2 regions of the Neptunomonas concharum genome follow, and region 1 is predicted to be linked to the other one. Evidence: predicted binding sites of a transcription regulator. Region 1 holds the regulator's gene; the other holds the start of a gene.
The links. Region 1 encodes sigma-54, which starts transcription at its own class of promoters, with help from an activator protein. Its sites were predicted from a motif close to TGGCACNNNNNTTGCTNT; they were not measured.

Region 1 (4,141 bases):
ACCGGCAATGTACTCATGAAACAAGGTTCAATGGAGATCAAAGCGGCCCGTATTGATCTCTATCGTGAAAAAGACAGCGTTAGCCGCATTATTGCAAACGGTTCCCCCGCTAATTTCCGACAGCAAGCAGCTGAAGATAAGCCTATTACGGATGCCTTTGGCGAAAAGCTTGATTATTTAATCGCCAAACAGACCATTACGATCACAGGCAATGCAAAAGTCCAACAAGAAAGCGACCAGTTTACCGGTAGTAAAATTGTTTATCAGATGGACAAAGCCATCGTAAATGCCTATAGCGGCGAAGGTAAAACCGGGCAGCGCGTCCAGATGGTTATTCAACCTAAGGCTAAGCCCTAATTATGAGTAAATTGCTTCAAGCTCTGCACTTGGCCAAAGCCTATAAGAAACGCCAGGTTGTTCGCGATGTCTCCTTAGAAGTAAATAGCGGGGAAATTGTAGGGTTGCTGGGTCCAAATGGAGCTGGAAAAACAACCTGTTTTTATATGATTGTAGGCTTAATTCAAGCCAATGATGGAGCCATCCGCATTGGCGATGATGACGTAACCCGTGATCCTATGCACCTTCGTGCAAGGAAAGGGATTGGCTACCTGCCACAAGAAGCGTCTATTTTTCGAAAGCTAAGCGTCAAGGATAACCTGATGGGTATTCTAGAGATGCGAAAAGAGCTGACGCCCTCCCAAAGGGAAACGAAACTCGAAACCTTACTTGAAGAATTCCATATCTCTCATTTGCGAGAAAGCCTAGGTATGAGCTTATCCGGCGGTGAGCGCCGAAGAGTGGAAATCGCACGAGCTCTAGCTTCTGAACCCTCCTTCATTTTGTTAGATGAACCCTTTGCGGGCGTAGATCCAATCTCAGTAAATGATATCAAACAGACTATAAAGCACCTACAATCTAAAGGCATAGGCATATTAATCACAGACCATAATGTTAGAGAAACACTCGATATTTGTGAAAAAGCCTATATTGTAAGTGAAGGGGTAATTTTAGCCCAAGGCACTCCCGCAGAGATACTCGCCAACGATCAGGTGAAAGCGGCCTATTTGGGTGATACCTTCAAACTTTGAGTAGATTGATACCGCTTAGGAGTATTGTTGTAATTTTATGAAGCAGTCATTACAACTTAAAATGGGTCAGCACCTAACAATGCCCCCTCAATTGCAGCAGGCTATTCGCTTACTGCAATTATCGACGCTTGATCTCCAGCAAGAGATCCAAGAAGCGCTCGACAGCAACCCTATGCTTGAGACATCAGAAGAAGCGGATGAGCTTCATGAACAAAGCCAGCCAGAACAGGCGGATAACGCCACTCAATCAGCTGAGCCCGAAACAACCTCTTCGAAAGAGCATACTGATAGCGCTTATGAGGAACCTAGCAACAGCCAAAACGATTCACTTGATGAGTATCAAGAGACAGAAGACTCTTTTGACGATCAGTGGAATGATCGCATCCCAGAAGAGCTTGCTACGGACTCATCATGGGATGATACCTTTCAAGCATCTACCAATTCTGGCAGCACAACCCATAGGGATGAAGACTTGCCCTTTGAGTCCAATGATAGTGCAGAAGAAACCCTTCAGGACCACTTGCTCTGGCAGCTTAATCTTACGCCAATGAGCCCTACGGATCAGATGATCGCCGAGGCGATTATTGACGGTATCGATACCGAAGGCTATCTACGTATTTCATTAGATGAGCTGCTTGAGCATTTCGTCCAAGAAGAATCTGAACTTTTTCAGGATGCTGAATTGGATGAGCTTGAGGCTGTACTGCACCGCATTCAGCAATTTGATCCGCCAGGTGTTGCAGCACGCGATTTAGGTGAGTGCCTGAGCATACAGCTACAGCAATTACCTCCTGACACGCCCCTTTTGAAGCAATCAGTGATGCTTTGTCGCCAATATATACACCTGCTAGGTAGCCGAGACTATAAGCAGTTGATGCGTAAACTGAGGCTAAAAGAGCCGCAACTTCAAGCCATCATTACGCTGATTCAATCGTTAAATCCGCATCCAGGATCTTTTATATCGAACAGTAAAGCCGAGTATGTCATTCCAGATGTATATGTAGAGAAAATTCGTGGTGTATGGACTGTACGACTTAACTCGGAAGCCTCACCTAACTTACAGATAAACACCCGTTATGCAGACCTCATCAGGCGAGCAGACAACAGTGCAGACAATACCTACCTCAAGAGTCATCTGCAGGAAGCTCGCTGGTTTATCAAAAGTTTACAAAGCCGTAATGAAACTTTGTTGAAGGTTTCAAGCCAAATCATTGAAAGACAGTCTGACTTTCTAGACTTCGGCCCAGAAGCGATGAAACCCATGGTTTTACATGACATCGCGGAGGCGGTAGAGATGCATGAATCTACGATATCTCGTGTAACCACTCAAAAATATATGCATACACCTAGAGGGATTTTTGAGCTTAAGTACTTCTTCTCCAGCCACGTTAGCACAAGTGACGGAGGGGCTGCGTCATCCACAGCCATACGCGCAGTCATCAAAAAACTGATAGCCGCTGAAAATCCAACTAAACCTTTAAGTGATAATAAAATAGCCCAACTATTAGATGAAGAAGGTATACAGGTCGCACGGCGAACCATCGCCAAATACCGGGAAGCAATGGGAATTGCGCCTTCAAATGAGAGAAAGCGTCTGATTTAATGAACACACTACGACATACCTGTCGTGTCAAAAGGAGACTTAATATGCAAATCAATATCACTGGCCACCATGTAGAACTGACAGAAGCTTTATCTGAATACGTACACACTAAATTTGAAAAGCTGGAACGCCACTTTGATAACATCACAAACGTTCAAGTGACACTAAGTGTAGATAAATTACGTCAAAAAGCTGAAGCCGATATGCATATTGCAGGTGGGGAAGTATTTGCCACCAGTGAACACGAAGATATGTATGCTGCTATCGACGGTCTCACTGACAAACTCGATCGCCAGATCATCAAGCACAAAGAAAAACTGAAAAGTCACAAATAACCATTAGATTTATAGCACACATGTCCATTATATCTTTGCTATCACCCGAACGAACGCTTCAACATATTGAAGGCGGCAGTAAAAAGCGCATTCTGGAGTTTGTAAGTAACATCATTGCAGAATCAAACGGCAGTATTGTCGCAGAAGATTTATTTAGTGGATTGATAAGCAGAGAAAGGCTGGGCAGCACCGGCATTGGCGAAGGTGTGGCGATCCCACATTGCCGCCTTGCCGGTATTACCGAAGCGATCGGTGCGCTGATCCATTTATCTGAACCCATTGATTTTGATGCGATAGACAATCGCCCCGTAGACCTACTCTTCTTTTTGCTTGTTCCTGAAGAAGCCTGTGAAGAACATCTAAATATTTTAGGGAAACTCGCTGAGTCCTTTAGTCAAGAAGCGATTAGAGAACAACTAAGAAAAGCTGACTCCAATACTCATCTGTTGCAAGTGGCTTCAGAAGTTTTTAACTAAACAGCAGAGTAACAATGAAACTCATCATTATCAGTGGCCGCTCAGGTTCAGGTAAAAGTACAGCCCTTCAGGCACTGGAAGATGTCGGATATTATTGTATCGACAACTTACCTGCCATGCTGATGCCCGATTTAGTCACTCACATGCTAAATGATGATGCGCAGCTCAATAAAATTGCGGTCTGCATTGATGCACGCAACCTGTCCAGCAATCTGGAAAAGGTGCCGCAGATGTGGACATATTTTCGCCAATATCCAGAAATTTCCGTAGAGCTTGTCTACCTAGACGCCTCATACGAAACACTGCTGCAACGTTATAGTTCCACGCGGCGCAGACACCCCATGGCAGAAAGAGTCAGTAATCTTCCTGATGCGATAGAATATGAAAGGAAGTTACTAGAACCTATTACGGACCTTGCTAATATCAGGATAGATACTACCCGTTTATCTATCTATGAACTGAGAGACGCCATTAAGCTACGCGTTGCGGACCGTGCGGAGCAATCACTCTCTCTGCAATTTGAGTCGTTTGGTTTTAAACATGGCGTCCCATTGGATGCAGACATTGTATTTGATATGCGGGTTCTGCCAAACCCTTACTGGGTGACTGAATTAAGACAGTACACAGGGCTAGACCAAC
Region 2 (4,141 bases), 1.6 Mb from region 1:
CGTCACCGTAATATTACCATTCAGGCTATTGCTCATATCTGACTTCCCTTCACCTTCAAAACTATTCGTGGATGCGCCTCCACTATTTGCACTGATTGGAGCGCCAAACAGTGCAATGGGATTCCCCAAAACGGTTGCCTGAGGCAAGTTCACATTACTGGTTTTGTCTGCTGTGGTTTTCGCAGTTTTCGAGGATTGCGTCTGTTCGCTTAATACAATAGTAATGATATCCCCGACACGATGGGCGCGCCCATCACTGTAGATATTCATACTCGTAGAGGCGTTAAAAATGGCACCGTTAACCGGTTTTGGTTGCTGTAACTGCTGAGGAGCTACCGGTGCGTAATACGGTCGATTCGGTTGCACAGGTTTATTGACACACCCCACTAAGATCGATGCAGCAACCATTAAGAAAACAAACCGAAGTGACATTTTCAACCTACCTATATTTAAAGCTGCTGTGTTACAAATGAGAGCATCTCATCTGCAGTCGAGATCACTTTAGAGTTAATCTCATATGCTCTTTGCGTCGTAATCATATTGACCAACTCTTCAACCGCATTAACATTCGACGCTTCTAACATCCCTTGGCGAACAATACCTGTCCCCGCTTCGCCAGGAGCAGCTACCTGTGGTGCGCCACTAGCTGCTGTTTCGGTGAATAGGTTTTGACCTATCGCTTGCAAACCGGCGGGGTTCACAAAGTCAGCAATCTCTAACTGAGCAATCTGTATTGGGTTTGGATCACCTGCTACAACCACCTCGACGATACCATCGACGCCAACCGTAAAGGTCTGAACTTCGGCAGGCAGAGTAATAGCAGGCTCCAACAAATAACCTTCAGCCGTCACCAGCTCATTATCACCATTCAAGTGGAATTGACCGTTTCGGGTATAGCCAAAATCCCCATTGGGCATCGTAACTTGAAAGAAACCCCGGCCGCTGATCGCCACATCAAAAGGTTCCTCAGTAACCTGAATTTCACCCGTTTGAAATAACTTCTGAGTACCTACGATTCTGACACCATTGCCGAGCTGTAAACCTGACGGCAACTGGGTCTCTTGTGTAGAATCAGCACCTGGCTGTCGTTTGATTTGATACAGTAGATCCTCAAAGACCGCACGATCCTTTTTAAACCCGACTGTGCTTACGTTGGCTAGGTTATTCGCCGTTACTTTTAACGAGGTATCTTGAGCAGATAAACCAGTTTTTGCTACAAATAATGCGCCGTGCATACGTTATCCCCTACACTTAACCTAACTGAAGAATTTTAGTTGCCGCTGTTGAGTTCTCTTCGGCGTTCTTCATCATTTTTATATTCATTTCAAACTGCCTCGACAAACTGATAATACTCGTCAGTTCATGGACAGCATTGACATTACTGGACTCAAGATATCCAGAACGCAGTCTGATATTTAAATCCGGTGGTTGTGGCAAATTACCATCGACATGCATTAAACCATCAGCGCCTTTATAACTTGTCTGCTTATCCAAATTGACGACTTTAATACGATCTATTATGGCGAGTTCAGCGGCTGCTTCGCCTAACGGGCGGATGGTAATCGTGCCATCCGTACCAATATCAATCTGCTCTGCTGGCGGTATAACAATAGGAATCCCACCATTACCCATAACCGGCAATCCACTGCCTGTAACCAACTGATTAGCGGCATTGATCTGCAGCTCCCCCGCACGGGTATAGGCTTCATTACCATCAGCACCTATCACCGCCAACCATCCACCATCTTCTACGGCAATATCCAAAGATCTGCCGGTTTCTATAAAAGTACCTGTCGTGGTATCCGTCGCTGGGCGCTCAGTCATCGCATAAACGCGCGAAGGCAGCCCCTCTCCAAACACTTGCATAGCACGGGCTTGAGCCAAGTCAGTCTTAAACCCAGTCGTATTCGAGTTCGCCAAATTATTTGCATGGGCCTGTTGAGCCAGCATATTCTCGCGGGCCCCACTCATGGCGACAAAAACAACTTTATCCATACCGTTTACCTGACTCTCTTGATTTGCCGTTTTATTAATACCTCAAGCTATTGCAATCCATATGCCAAAAAAAAGAGCCGCTAAAGCGGCTCTCTTTCCTAGAACAAATTAACCATTAAATCTGAAGAATTGACTGAGTCACTGTGTTCAATGTTTCCAGTGTTTTAGAGTTCGCCTGGAAGTTCCTCTGCGCTTCGATCAACTTGACTAGCTCGGCAGATAGATCCACATTAGATTGCTCCAGCGCGGCCGAACGCAGCAAGCCATTTAGACCTGTGCCCGGCGGGTTGAGGATAGCGTTACCTGACGTCAGCGTAGCTGTCCACTCCGTATCACCACTAGGCTGCAAACCTGATTGGTTTTCGAAAGTTGCCATCGCGACAATTCCTAGAGCTTGGTTTTCACCGTTGCTAAAGGAAGCCATCATCTCACCATTTGCGCCGAAAGATACCCCAATCAAATCACCTTTAGTATAGCCATCCTGTACTGAGGATTTGATGATAGAAGCAGAAGCAAATTGTGTAGACCCGGCAATATCCAACTTAATCTCTTTATTCGGATCAGCTGGGTCAGCGCCCTGGATAGTCAGTGTTGGGACAGCAGATCCTGCACGTACTTCCTGACCATTAATACCCGATAACAAACCATTAGTGGAGTCAAACTTAATAATCACGGGACCAGGTTCCGTGCTGGTACCAAACCCAGGATCCTGTACCTTACCGATATCTAACGCTTCTTCACCGTTAAGGTAAGCGTACATACGATACACACCGTTGTAGGAATTATCCCCTTCAACGCGGAAATCTGTATTCTGGAAGCCCTGCGCATCCACATTAGCACCATCAAACAGCTGGTTGCCGGTGTCATCTTTAACTAACAGCGTTGATGGACCTAAATTATCTGGATCAACTTCAGGTTTGTATTCAATGCGCAAAGCACCATTCGCACCCTGAGTCGCATCAAAGCTGATGGACTTAATTAGGGGGTTAGCCTCTATGATTTCTGACTCTCGATCACGGATAGCCAGTGCCATCTGTTCGGGGGACCATACATTTTGTCCTGTCGTAAAGGTCACCGGCACACCGGATACTTCAACGGTGAACTGGGTCTGGGCAGGGTAGGTTGTTGAGGCAAACTCAAAGAAGTGTTTCTCGTTACTATCTACAAACCCTTCAGGCTGGATCGTTGCCGGTGTCAAGGCAACTGGAGTGGCCGCTTGGTCAGTAACGGATAGCTCACCATAACCTAATGAGTCAGCCGCGCGTAATACCCTTAGCGTTCCTGCCGGTGCGTTTGCCGCATCTGGATAGAACTCAACTGCGAAAATACGCGGATCCGCTTGTTGTAGCTCAGCAAGCTTCGCTCCGGATAAACGCCAAATCTCTTGTGAACCGCTTCCAGCCGTTGTCGTCACGACTTCAAAAGGTGCCGCTACGGTAGCCGGGGCAGCATCATCCACATTAACATCAATTCCGGAAATACGGATTGCAGCACCATCGGTGGTATCGTATTGCTGAAACTCTTGCTCTGGTCGCTGCTCTACAAAATTATACTTGATGGTATGTTCATTACCTAAGCTATCAAACGAACGGATCGTTGTACTGTAGGTGAAAGATGAGGGTTCATTTTTATCATAGACAGGGAGTAGCGTTGTAGCATCGTCTCTGGAGTCGATATTAAAAGATAGACCCATGCTTTCAGTCGCTTTAGGCGGGCTCTCTTTTTGTGTAACCGCCAAGTCGCCTATAGGCAAACGGTTACCTTCACCATCTAAACCATATCCCTGCAAATACTTGCCGCTCTTGGATACGATAAAACCGTCTTTATTCAGTTCGAATGCACCTGCACGCGTGTAAGTAACGCCGCCTTGACCATCATCTAACTGAAAGAAACCGGACCCGTTGATCGCCAAATCCAGATTGTTATTAGTAAATTCAATCGTCCCAGCACTGAAATCCTGAGCGATATCAGATACCGTGACGCCCGAGCCTGCCGTGTTACTGGAACCGGCACCAACTACTGCCGTAGCATAGATATCACCAAATTCCGTACGGGATGATTTGAAACCGACTGTACTTGAGTTTGCAATATTGTTACCCGCCACATCAAGCATAGTTGACGACGCTTTTAAACCGGTAACTGCAGT

Region 2: F0U83_RS03135 (flagellar basal body rod protein FlgF) is a predicted target of sigma-54. The motif match lies at 2,045-2,062, and genes of this name have one in related genera.

Annotation. Positions count from the first base shown of each region.
Region 1 is NZ_CP043869.1:2,625,944-2,630,084, forward strand. Features, by position in the region: gene lptA (lipopolysaccharide transport periplasmic protein LptA) at 1-357, shown strand, start outside; gene lptB (LPS export ABC transporter ATP-binding protein) at 360-1,088, shown strand; gene F0U83_RS12420 (RNA polymerase factor sigma-54) at 1,126-2,691, shown strand; gene hpf (ribosome hibernation promoting factor) at 2,736-3,026, shown strand; gene ptsN (PTS IIA-like nitrogen regulatory protein PtsN) at 3,047-3,502, shown strand; gene rapZ (RNase adapter RapZ) at 3,517-4,141, shown strand, end outside.
Region 2 is NZ_CP043869.1:654,262-658,402, reverse strand. Features, by position in the region: gene flgH (flagellar basal body L-ring protein FlgH) at 1-432, opposite strand, end outside; gene flgG (flagellar basal-body rod protein FlgG) at 450-1,235, opposite strand; gene F0U83_RS03135 (flagellar basal body rod protein FlgF) at 1,252-1,995, opposite strand; gene F0U83_RS03130 (flagellar hook-basal body complex protein) at 2,111-4,141, opposite strand, start outside.